Linked DNA regions of Pokkaliibacter sp. MBI-7. The protein of the gene in region 2 binds, or shares a complex with, the protein of the main gene of each other region. Links are inferred from orthologs where the notes say so. Each region holds a gene or a part of one and is shown on either strand. Other genes may lie near its edges.

Region 1 (6,376 bases), on a different replicon or contig from region 2:
ACCACTGTTACTCAGCAGTTGTCGCGCCAGAACCACTTTTCCCTGACGCTCAATGGCCCCTTCGATACGCGGTTTCAAGCCGAGAGGCTCGATAAACACGCTGAACGAATGAGTGTCATTGGCATAGGTCATGACCTGCTGATCACCACTAAGATCCTGTGACTTGAGCTGGTAGCCGTCTGGCGCCCACCCCAGTTGCCAGGGAGTCATGGTGTCGCTGATACGCTGGTTATGACGCTGCAGGTAGTCATCCAGCCCGGTATCCAGACGGATGTAGTGGCTGGGCTGCAATCCCGGCTGGGGCTGCGCCAGCGACTGGCTGCTGTAACTCACCGGCAATACAGGTTCACTACCTGCTGACGGATCCAGTGCGGGGGTGCTGGCTACGCTGGCCACCTGTGACGACACTGACTCCGTAGCGACCGGCAGGCTGGCCGAGCGGGGCATAAACTGCCCAACACCGACAAACACTACGGCTGCCACGGAAGCGGCCACCGCCAGATGACTGAATGGCTTCCACCACTGACTGACCCGCTCAGGCTGCTGCACTGCATCTTCATCGTCCAGCTGCGCTCTCACCCGATCAGCCAGCTGCATGCCACTGCCTGACGGCCGTTCATGCAACATATCACTGATCAAATGATAGCGTTGCCAGCTTTGCCGAAGCTTGGACGCATCATCTGCCTGCAGCAGCAGTCGCCTCAGATTCAGCTCATCCGCCTCTCCATCAAGGAGAGCAGACAAGTGTTCCCGGCTCTGCTCGTTCATAGTTTTACCTCAACCCGTTTTATGCTCTCGGGCCTCTCTTCCAGATCTGCCGCACAAGGCGACGTTCCGAAGGGAAGTCCTGATACCACTGCGGGTATCTCTGAGCGTTTAGAGGGTCATGCGTTGATTAAGTTCCGGCCAGATACATTCTGTTAAGGCCATGGCGCTTTTGTCCGCCTTTCCCCGCTTGATTTGCACTTTGTATCCAGGCGCCCGCTTATCCGGCCAATTGTTACGTAAACTTCAACCAGGGCCGCCCTCGGGGAACTCTCACAGCAAGGGAGCAATTTCCTGCTCAATAGCCTCTCGCGCTCTGAAGATACGGGAGCGCACCGTGCCTACCGGACACTGCATGATGGTCGCGATGTCTTCATAGCTCAGACCATCGTATTCCCGCAGCATCAGCGCCACGCGCAGATCCTCCGGCAAGCGATTGAGAGCGGCGTTGATCGTTTCCCGCAGTCGGTCGCGATTGAGCTCGTGCTCCGGCGACCCCCGGTCACGCAGTGCCTCCCCCCCTTCCACGTACACCGCATCTTCTGCCATGACATCAACATCTGGTGGACGGCGGCCACGCGCGGCAAGGTAGTTTTTCGCAGTATTGACTGCAATCCGATAGAGCCAGGTGTAGAAAGCACTCTCTCCACGAAAATTATGCAGCGAGCGATAAGCCTTGATGAAAGCCTCCTGAGCCACATCCATGGATTCCACCGGATCTTTCAGAAAACGCTGCACCAGCAACAGGATGCGATGCTGATACTTGACCACCAACAGATCGTAGGCGCGCTTGTTGCCTTTCTGTGCCTGTGTGACCAACACCAGATCTGAATCTTCGTTTTCCAGCGTCACCGTAATCCCCTTTCTTCTGGAGGCGCCAATTATTACCTGAACCTGAGCCGATACCCAACAGCCAGGCCGCTCTCAACACGATCTGTTACGACTCCCGCTGCGCCGACAGGGTGAAGGCCAGCTGAAACGCAGCCTGCTTGGGTACAGTGCGCCAGCACAGCTAACCACAACGGACAATAGTCAAAGACAGGTGCATATCTTATATTCACCGGCCTGCCCCAGAATCGTCATGGCATTGTCATCATCCGCTCCCCAGGCACGGCAAGCCCACTATTGATGACCATTACTGCTGCAGGGTTCCGCGCACGGTAGCTGTAGCCTGCTCCGGTCAGGCAGCTTGAGACGCTGAGAATCATATTGAGTTCAATGCCTTGATCACTCTTTGCGGTATTCCCCAGGCCACCAGACTGACGTCACCCGACTTGCAATGAACGGGTACTGACGCAGGGCAAAGAGCAATAACAACAGGAAATCGTTAACGCCATGGCTGCACATTACGACTTTGACGTGCTGGTAATCGGTAGCGGAGCTGCCGGATTAACTGCGGCACTGCATCTGGCTGACACCCTCAAGGTAGCCGTGCTGAGCAAAGCAGAACTTCACAGTGGCTCAACGTTCTGGGCCCAGGGCGGTGTCGCCGCGGTACTCGACAAAGGCGACTCCGTCGACAGCCATATCAGCGACACCATGGACGCCGGTGCCTGGCTGCCTCGCCCGGAAGCCGTTCGCTTTACCGTCGAGAACGGCCGTTCAGCCATCGAATGGCTGATCCAGCTGGGGGTGCCTTTTACTCCCGACCATCAGGCGGAAGCCGATAACCTGCCCTTTCACCTGACCAAGGAAGGGGGACACAGTCATCGCCGCATCATTCATGCGGCCGACGCCACCGGCAGAGCCATAGAACAGACACTGATCAATCAGGCTCTGGCTCACCCCGGTATTGAACTGCTGCATCATCGACTGGCGGTTGATGTCATTACTCATCAGAAGCTGGGAAAAGCAGGGAATGGCTGTGCCGGTGCCTACGTACTCAATCTCGATACCGGCCATGTAGAAGTCTTTCGCGCCCGCTTTGTCATTCTCGCTACCGGCGGCGCCAGCAAGGTCTATCTGTATACCAGCAATCCCGATGGTGCGTCTGGCGACGGCATCGCCATGGCCTGGCGTGCCGGTTGCCGCGTGGCCAATCTGGAGTTCAACCAGTTCCACCCGACCTGTCTCTATCATCCGCAGGCCAAGTCCTTCCTGATTACCGAAGCGGTACGTGGCGAAGGGGGCCACCTTACCCTGCCCAACGGTGAGCGTTTCATGTTCCGCTTCGACGAGCGTGGTGAGCTGGCACCGCGGGATATCGTTGCCCGTGCCATTGACCATGAAATGAAGCGTCTGGGTCTCGACCACGTTTATCTGGACATTTCACACAAACCGGCTGAGTTCGTGCGCGAGCACTTCCCTACGGTCTATGAACGCTGTCTGGAGTACGGCATCGACATTACGCGAGAGCCGATTCCGGTAGTTCCTGCTGCCCATTACACCTGTGGCGGGGTGATGACAGACACTAGTGGCCAGACCGACATTGGTCGCCTCTATGCTATTGGTGAAACCGCCTTTACCGGACTGCACGGCGCCAACCGCCTGGCCAGCAACTCACTGCTGGAATGCATTGTTTATGCACGGGCCTGTGCTACGGATATTCTCGCCAGGCATCCACACACCGCCGAGGCGCCGTATGCCCCGGCGTGGGATGAAAGCCAGGTAACAGACTCGGATGAGGACGTGATCATTTCCCACAATTGGGACGAGTTAAGACGATTTATGTGGGACTACGTTGGCATCGTGCGTACCAACAAACGATTGCAGCGCGCCAAGCACCGTATTGACTTGCTGAAGCAGGAAATCGCCGAGTTCTACAGCAACTACAAGGTATCTCGCGATCTGATTGAATTGCGCAATCTGGCGCTGGTAGCCGACCTGATCATCCGCTCAGCGATGCAGCGCAAGGAAAGTCGCGGGCTGCATTACACTCTCGACTATCCTCAGCAGGCGGCTGAAGCCAAGGACACCATTCTGGCTCCCATAAACTATCCCTGGCCAGTGTCAGGTCTGCGACATCAGGCTCAGGCAGGCAAACGCCCTTCATAGCTTCTGATAGCGTAATCTCACCTGCAGGCGGCGCCAGTCGTCGCCCTGCAGGCTGTCACGGAACAGCAGCAGTGATCGTTGGCGCAAAAGCTCATCACGATAATCCAGCACGATCACCCAGGGCATCATCCATACCCGCACAGGTGTAATCACCTGCCAGCGCCCCTGCCCCTGTCCCAGCCACCAGAATTGTTCGCGCCAGCGCATCGCCACTGGCAGCCGGGCGGCAAAGCGCCATTCCCAGCCAGCCATGGCAAACACGGCCAGACTGAGCAGAGCCTGCTGCCAGACTTCAAGGCCCGACTGCCAGATGCCATAGACGGCCATGACCAGCGTGATGATCAGGAAGACCACACGCTGACGGGAGGCCACCAGAGGCAAACTATGCTGGCTGAACCCGCTCAAGGATGATCCGTACAATACGTTGCAGATCAGGATCAGCCGGCGTGTCATGCTGCATGAACCAGGCGAATAGATCAGTGTCCTCCTGCTCCAGAAGCCGTACATAACGGTCCTGATCTTCTTTGGCCAGATCAGCAAAAGCTTCTTCGACAAAGGGGGTCAGCAGAACATCCAGCTCCAGCATGCCACGACGGCTCTGCCAGCGCAGACGGCGGATATCCAGATCAGAATAGGCTTGAGACATAACTTACAGCACCTCTGCAGCAGGGGCCGCAGCCACTGACGACTGCCCCCGAAAGAGTCGCCGATTATAGGCAAGTGCCGCCGTGCTGGCGACCGGTACTTTAGCCGCCCTCTTGATCCTGATCGTTCCATCCCCATTTTCAGCAACGAGCAGAATGTCGAAGGTAACTAATCCAATAGCAGCCCGTATCCCGGCTTCAGCATGGCGTTTATTTGTTATAAACAAGCACGCCGAAGCGCTTCTCGGTACCAAGAGATCAACACGCAGTAGATGCTGAACACGCTCCAGGCCCGGTATACAAATCTGCTATAGTAGCGGCCATTCTGACATTCATGAGGTGTGTTCACGCCCTGCCTCGCTAAAGCGATCGAAGGCAGCCTGATGTAGTGCAGGTGCCATGCTCAACGGCATAGCGGCAGTGAACAAACCTAAAGAATCCTGTATTTATCGCCCCCAGTACCCAAGCGACGGCTAACTATGAACAGCTTCTGGCAAGCCTTTCTCGAACAACAAGGTGCCGCCTGGAACCACGACGGTTTCCAAACCAACTTCGCTACACCACCGGCTGATCGCCCATGGCTGATGGATCTGTCCTATCTGGGCATTCTTGGCTGCGACGGTGAAGCCGCAGAAAAATTTCTGCAAGGCCAGCTGACCTGCAACGTCGCAGCGCTGAACGCCAGCAAGTCCAGCCCTGGCGGGCTTTGTAGCCCCAAAGGCTCACTGCTCAGCCTGTTTCGTCTGGTGAAGTCCGATAGCGGCTATCTGTTCGGTATGCGCCGGGAGCTGGTAGAACCTACCAGAGCGGTATTGAGTAAATACATTGTCTTCTTCAAAGCGCAGCTTCAGGATCGCAGTGATGACATCATCCGCATGGGCCTGGCTGGCAAAGGGTCTGACAATATTCTGTACGCCCTGTTCGACGCGGCTCCTGAAAATGTCGATGACGTACTGACCATTGACGGCGGCTGGATCATTCGTGTTGCCGGAGAACAGCCACGCTTTGAACTCTGGCTGCAGCCTGAAACCGCGAAGAAGCTCTGGGTACCGCTGACGGAGCACGCCAATCTGGCCAGCAGCGAACACTGGGAGGCGCTGGAAATTGCAGCGGCGCTGCCTGATCTGACGCTGGCCACACGTGAGCAGCACATTCCACAGATGATGAATCTGCAAGCCATCGGCGGTGTCAGCTTCAAGAAAGGCTGCTATACCGGACAGGAAATCGTGGCGCGTATGCAGTATCTGGGCAAGCTGAAACGCCATTTGTTCCGCGCCGGAGTAAGCACATCCTCACGCCCTTACACTGGCCAAACCATTCATTGCCAGAGCAAGGAAGACCTGGGACAGGTGGTACGAGTCGCCCAGCTCAGCGACGGGCGCTATGCGCTACTGGCAGTACTGTACAAGCAGGAAGCAGAAAGCGAACCCTGCTGGCTGGACGGGGATGAAAGCGCGGTGCTGGACATCCAGCCTCTGCCCTATATCATCGACCCCGAAGTGTTTGAACGTAATCGGCCAAAACTCTGAATACCCACAAAAACTGACGGCACAATACAGCAAGCCCATCGATAAGATGGGCTTGCTGTATCTGACACTGAAACTATTTTGCTGGACACTGAGACTATTCTGGTAGCTGATACTGCGCTGGCAACTGCCAGTCCACAGGCGACTGGCCATGCTGCTGCAGCCACTGGTTGGCAGCCGAGAAGTGTCCGTTACCGATAAATCCTCGGTGCGCTGACAAGGGTGAAGGGTGCACGGACTCCAGCACACAGTGGCGACTGCGATCAATCACACGCCCTTTCTTCTGTGCATAACTGCCCCACAGCATAAAGACCAGCCCGTCCCGCTCGCGGTTCAAACGCTCCACCACATGATCAGTGAATGTCTCCCAGCCGCGGCCCTGATGCGCCCCTGCCTGTGCCTGCTCCACGGTCAGCACCGCATTGAGCAGCATCACCCCCTGTTCAG
Region 2 (6,382 bases):
GTGCCGTGTTGGGTTCCAGTACCAAAGATTTGACAACGTGCTGACCGTTATCCAGTGCATCACGATATTCATCTTCAATCTGCTTGGACTCTTCGGCAGAGACCACAGACTCGTTGATCAGACGCTGAGCGTAGATTTCACGCGTAGTTGGATGCTTACGAATTTTTTCATACATCAACGGCTGGGTCGCGCTTGGTTCATCCGCTTCGTTGTGACCACGACGACGGTAGCAAACCAGATCGATAACCACGTCACGATGGAATTCGTTACGGTAGTCAATTGCAACCTGGGTAACGAAAGCCACAGCTTCCGGATCATCACCGTTAACGTGGAAGATTGGCGCATGGACCATCTTGGCAACGTCGGTGCAATACTCGGTAGAGCGTGAGTCTTCGCGGTTACTGGTAGTAAAACCTACCTGGTTATTGATGATGATATGTACGGTACCGCCGGTCTTGTAGGCACGAGTCTGAGACATCTGGAATGTCTCCATAACCACGCCCTGACCAGCGAATGCGGCATCACCATGAATGTTGATAGGCAGAACCTGCTCACCATCCACGTCACCACGACGATCCTGGCGAGCACGCACAGAACCTTCAACCACCGGAGAAACAATCTCAAGGTGAGAAGGGTTGAACGCCATGGCCAGGTGAACTTCGCCACCGGTAGTCATTACGTTTGAAGAGAAGCCCTGGTGGTATTTCACATCACCGGAACCCTCCACAGAACGCTTGCCATCAAACTCATGGAACAGATCGGAGGGGTTCTTACCCAGGATGTTAACCAGGCAGTTGAGGCGGCCACGGTGAGCCATGCCGATCACAACTTCTTTGACACCCAGTTTACCGGCGCGCTGAATCAGCTCGTCCATCATAGGAATCAGAGCTTCGCCACCTTCCAGACCGAAACGCTTGGCACCGGCATAGCGCGAGCCAAGATATTTTTCCAGGCCTTCAGCTGCACTCAGACGCTCAAGAATATGCTTACGGAAAGCAGCGTCATAGACAGGATGGCAACGCACCGACTCCAGACGCTGTTGCAGCCAGAGTTTTTCCTGAGTATCAACAATGTGCATGTACTCAGCACCTACAGTCGTACAGTAGGTCTGCTTGAGGTCTGCAATGATGTCTTTTAGTGGCGCTTCGGCCTTGCCGAAGAACAAGGAGCCAATCTGGAAAGTGGTATCCAGATCCGCTTCTGAGAGTTCGTGATAGCGCAGATCAAGATCAGGCACAGGCTCACGTTGTTTCAGGCCCAACGGGTCAAGAACAGCAGCCTGATGACCACGTACACGATAAGCTTCGATCAGCTTAAGTACGCGAACCTGCTTGCGCTCGTGCTCTGTGCTGACCGAGCTGGTCGCCACAGGAATGCTGCGCTTTTTATTCTTAGAAAGCAGTAGGAAGTGATCACGGATAGCGGAATGAGGAATATCTTGAATTACTTGTTCAGTGGCTCTTGGAAGACGGTCAAACTCTTGACGCCACTGATCGGGTACTGAATTTGGATCACGAAGGTAGTCTTCGTACATTTGCTCAACGTAGGCAACATTTCCCCCTGAGAGGTGAGATGTACGCCACATGAGCTCCATTATGCTTTCATGCATTCTTGATCACCCTGTCTGCGGGGATTCAACTGCTAGCCCGGTCAGTGTGCGATAACCGAGTTAGCAATAATGGGCTTTCCCCGTTCCCCTTGCTTTTGGTGGTTAGCAGTCGTTCTAGATTTTATTGAAAAGCGTCTAACTGGCGGTCTGTCAAATGTGAGTCTTTTCTCTAGCCGAACCCTATCTGCCGTCATGCGACAATTAATAGTGTTTAACTATCAATCAGAACCCCATAATCACATTGCATTATTAGACGACGCAACATTCTACAGGAAGTGACACCCGACAATACAGCACTTTCATAAGCAAATCGGCCGGATTAAGCCGGCCGATTTGTTGTTTCTTTTATCAGGTCGCTTGCTGCAACAGCATTGTTCTGATTTTGCCAATGGCCTTGGTTGGATTCAGGCCTTTAGGGCAAACGTTGACACAGTTCATGATACCGTGGCAACGGAACACACTGAACGGATCGTCCAGTTCAGCCAGACGCTGACGAGTCGCTGTATCACGGCTGTCGGCCAGGAATCGGTATGCCTGCAACAGACCAGACGGACCGATGAACTTATCTGGATTCCACCAGAAGGAAGGACAAGCCGTTGAGCAGCATGCACAAAGAATACACTCGTACAGGCCATCCAGCTTTTCACGCTCCTCAGGAGACTGCAGACGTTCAATCGCTGGTGCTGGTGTATCGTTGATCAGGAAGGGCTTGATCTTCTCGTATTGACGATAGAACTGAGTCATATCGACAACAAGGTCCCGAATCACTGGCAGACCAGGCAGCGGACGCAGTACCAGCCGGTTGTTCTCAACACACTCAGACAGCGGCTTGATACAGGCCAGACCGTTCTTGCCGTTGATGTTCATGCCATCAGAGCCACATACGCCCTCACGGCAGGAACGACGGAATACCAGTGACGAGTCCTGCTCTTTCAACAAATGCAGAACATCCAGCACCATCAGATCACGGCCGCCAGTATCAACCTGCATTTCCTGCATGTAGGGAGCGTTATCTGTCTCAGGGTTGTAACGATATACGCTGACTTGAAGCATAGTCATGGATGAGACCTCAATATGTTCTTGCCTTGGGCGGGAAGGCTTCTACAGTCTTAGGCGCAAAGTTAACTTCACGTTTTCCGACACGCTTATCAACCGGGAAGAACAGTGAGTGCTTCAGCCAGTTTTCATCATCACGGTCAGGGAAGTCATAACGAGCGTGAGCACCACGACTCTCTTTACGCGCTTCAGCTGCATAAGCGGTAGCCACCGCAACCTCGAACAGGTTATCCAGCTCCAGAGCTTCGATACGCGCAGTGTTGAACGCGTTACTCTTATCTTCCAGATAGACGTTCTCAACACGAGGACGCAGCTCTTCAAGCAACTGCAGACCTTTCTTCATGTTCTCACCGTCGCGGAACACGCCGAAATAGAGCTGCATGATTTTCTGCAGTTCAGCACGAACGGCCGGTGCACTGTCACCGCTCTTCGAATTGTTCAGACGGTTCAGACGAGCCATAGCGCGCTCGATATCAGCATCGCTTGGTTCGGCAGTTTCATAGCCGTCAGCCACGAGCTTTTCAATATGCAGACCAGCGGCACGACCAAAGACAACCAGATCGAGCAGAGAGTTGCCACCCAGACGGTTCGCACCGTGAACGGACACACAGGCAACTTCGCCACAGGCGAACAATCCATCCACAAAATGATCGTTACCGTTGGCATCAATAGTAATTGCCTGACCACCCACGTTAGTAGGCACACCACCCATCATGTAGTGACAGGTAGGTACAACAGGAACGGGCTCTTTAACGGGGTCAGCGTGAGCAAAGGTCTTGGACAGCTCACAGATACCGGGCAGACGACTGTGCAAAACCTCTTCGCCCAGGTGATCCAGCTTCAGGTATACGTGATCTGCATTCGGGCCACAGCCACGACCTTCCAGAATTTCCATGACCATTGAACGTGCAACTACGTCACGAGAAGCAAGGTCTTTGGCGTTTGGTGCATAGCGCTCCATGAAACGCTCGCCGTCCTTATTCACCAGATAACCACCCTCACCACGGCAACCTTCGGTTACCAGCACGCCCGCGCCAGCGATACCAGTGGGATGGAACTGCCACATTTCCATGTCCTGCATTGGCAGGCCAAGGCGCAGCGCCATGCCAACACCGTCACCAGTGTTGATGTGAGCATTGGTAGTGGACTGATAAATACGACCCGCACCGCCAGTAGCCAGAACAGATGCCTTGGCCCTGATGAACACCACTTCACCGGTTTCGATGCAGATGGCAATGACACCTACAACGGCATCAGCTGAGTTGCGCACCAGATCTACGGCATACCACTCATTGAAGAAGGTAGTACCGCCCTTGAGGTTGGCCTGATACAGAGTGTGAAGCAAAGCGTGACCAGTACGGTCAGCAGCCGCACAGGTACGAGCAGCCTGACCACCACGACCATAGTCCTTGGACTGACCACCAAACGGACGCTGATAGATACGCCCAGCTTCAGTACGAGAAAATGGCAGACCCATGTGATCAAGTTCAAACACAGCCTGAGGACCTACTGAGCACATGTACTCAATGGCGTCCTGGTCACCGATATAATCCGACCCCTTTACGGTATCGTACATGTGCCAGCGCCAGTCATCGTTAGGATCTGAACTGGCGATAGCGCAGGTAATACCACCCTGTGCAGATACGGTGTGAGAGCGTGTAGGAAATACTTTAGTGATACAGGCAGTTTTCAGACCGGATTGGGTCAGCTGCAGTGCAGCGCGCATACCTGCACCACCGCCACCGATTACAACTGCATCAAAGCTGATAGTTCGCAGATTAGACATTGTTTATAGACCCCAGATTACCTGAATACCCCAGACCACATAGACAAACATCAGGGTGCCGCAGACTGCCTGAAACACAAAACGCAGGCCAGTTTGCTTGATATAGTCAGTAGACACCTGCCACAAACCGATCCACGAATGCGCACCGATAGACAGAAGGGTCAGCAGACTGAAAACTCGCACCCAGGTATGACCGAAGAAACCGCTCCATTGAGCATAGGTCAGGTCAGGAGTAGTAATCAGATAACCAACAATCAACAGGGTATATGCAGCCAGCACCACCGCAGTAATGCGCTGCATCATCCAGTCGTACAGGCCACTACGGCCAAAACTCGTAACTGCTGTTACCATACCCAGATCCCCATCAGCAGAGAGAACACAACACCAGCAGCCAGGGTTACTTTGGCGGCAAGGTGGCCGGATTCAAGTTCTTCGCAATAACCGAAGTCCTGCAGCAGGTGTTTGATGCCCGCACACAGATGATAGAAGAGTGCCGTCAGGAGACCCCAGGCAATCAACTTCGCGAAGAAGCTGTGCTGCATGGTGGCGGAGATCGAGTTAAAGCTCTCTTCAGACGTCAGCGATTGGTCCAAGGCATACATCATGAATACCAGGCCGACAAACAGGGCTACGCCTGTTATGCGGTGCAGTATCGAAGATATAGCCGGAAGGGGTTGCTTGATAGTCGTCAGATCTAGGTTGACTGGTCGTTTTTTATTCACGGCTCTCTACACCTTATGACTACCCCAAAGGGTAGGATTATTAAGGGAAGCGCAATGCACTTTCAGGGAAATTCCTATTTGCACTTCCACGCCTTGATCACTAATTCACCGACCTGATGAAAAGCACCAATGTTGCAAGCGCAAACAAAAACTTTCGGGGCGACAGTATAGTCATTACCCCTAACCTTGACAACGAACCATGAGGCATCGCGCCTAGGCAAAAGGTAAAAAGACTGTTCCCATAGCATCGAACTATTACCGCTATTATTTTTTATTCCGCACTGCGACTAAATCATGATTGAGAATCGGTTAAGGAATAGCTATTACTAGTTATCGTTTTGTCATTGAGCTCTGTTTTGTGCTTTTGTCTGCTATCCCGAGGAATTGACAAAGCGGTTTTAGCAAATATAGTGAGGACCGTCCTCAACTCAGGGCCGTCCAGACAAAGCCATACCGGCCCGGCAGAACATCGCCAGCCTGCCGGTGACAGATTCCATTTAACACTCACAGGAGCCACCGATGGCTGACAAAAAAGCATATCTGAAGGTTGACGGCATAGACGAGACTATTGAACTTCCCGTCTACTCAGGCACCATGGGACCCGATGTGGTCGACATTCGTGGCCTGACCGCCAAAGGGCTGTTTACCTACGACCCTGGCTTCATGTCAACTGCGTCTTGTGACTCGCAGATCACTTTTATCGATGGTGACAAAGGTATCCTGCTGCACCGTGGCTACCCTATCGAACAGCTTGCAGAAAAGTCTGACTACCTGGAAGTCTGCTACCTGCTGATGTACGGGGAACTACCCTCAGCAGAAGAGAAAGAGCATTTTGTTCGCACCGTTAAAAAGCACACCATGGTGCACGAACAGCTAAGCTTCTTCTATCGTGGCTTCCGTCGCGATGCACACCCTATGGCCATCATGTGTGGTGTAGTCGGCGCTCTGTCAGCTTTCTATCACGATTCGCTGGACATCAACGACTCTCAGCACCGTGAAATTGCGGCGTTCCGCCTGATCTCCAAGATGCCGACACTGGCAGCCATGTGCTACAAGTACTCCACTGGCCAGCCTTTCATGTTCCCACGCAACGACCTGACCTATGCAGAAAACTTCCTGCATATGATGTTTGGCACTCCTTGCGAGGAATATAAGCCTAATCCAATCCTTGCCAACGCCATGGATCGCATCTTCTTGTTGCATGCTGAC

Evidence for each region.
Region 1: the proteins of sdhA (region 2) and QCD60_RS05180 are in contact, whole or in part, in a crystal structure (PDB 6C12), measured with the Escherichia coli proteins. The link is inferred for Pokkaliibacter sp. MBI-7 from one-to-one orthologs.

The regions. Positions count from the first base shown.
Region 1 is NZ_JARVTG010000001.1:1,159,646-1,166,021, forward strand. Bases 2,774-5,692 are described here. They hold QCD60_RS05180 (succinate dehydrogenase assembly factor 2), read right to left. Parts: upstream 4,406-5,692; coding sequence 4,142-4,405; downstream 2,774-4,141. Other genes in these bases: nadB (L-aspartate oxidase), read left to right, coding at 2,774-3,759; QCD60_RS05175 (protein YgfX), read right to left, coding at 3,754-4,164; QCD60_RS05185 (hypothetical protein), read left to right, coding at 4,883-5,692. Outside these bases: QCD60_RS05160 (MucB/RseB C-terminal domain-containing protein), read right to left, coding at 1-768; RNA polymerase sigma factor RpoE, read right to left, coding at 1,039-1,611; more of nadB, read left to right, coding at 2,101-2,773; more of QCD60_RS05185, read left to right, coding at 5,693-5,932; ung (uracil-DNA glycosylase), read right to left, coding at 6,027-6,376. UniProt on the Escherichia coli protein: An FAD assembly protein, which accelerates covalent attachment of the cofactor into other proteins.
Region 2 is NZ_JARVTG010000002.1:1,255,060-1,261,441, forward strand. The notes cover bases 2,066-4,990. They hold sdhA (succinate dehydrogenase flavoprotein subunit), read right to left. Parts: upstream 4,452-4,990; coding sequence 2,679-4,451; downstream 2,066-2,678. Other genes in these bases: QCD60_RS25400 (succinate dehydrogenase iron-sulfur subunit), read right to left, coding at 2,066-2,662; sdhD (succinate dehydrogenase, hydrophobic membrane anchor protein), read right to left, coding at 4,455-4,802; sdhC (succinate dehydrogenase, cytochrome b556 subunit), read right to left, coding at 4,796-4,990. Also shown: QCD60_RS25395 (2-oxoglutarate dehydrogenase E1 component), read right to left, coding at 1-1,609; more of QCD60_RS25400, read right to left, coding at 1,958-2,065; more of sdhC, read right to left, coding at 4,991-5,173; gltA (citrate synthase), read left to right, coding at 5,693-6,382. UniProt on the Escherichia coli protein: Two distinct, membrane-bound, FAD-containing enzymes are responsible for the catalysis of fumarate and succinate interconversion; the fumarate reductase is used in anaerobic growth, and the succinate dehydrogenase is used in aerobic growth.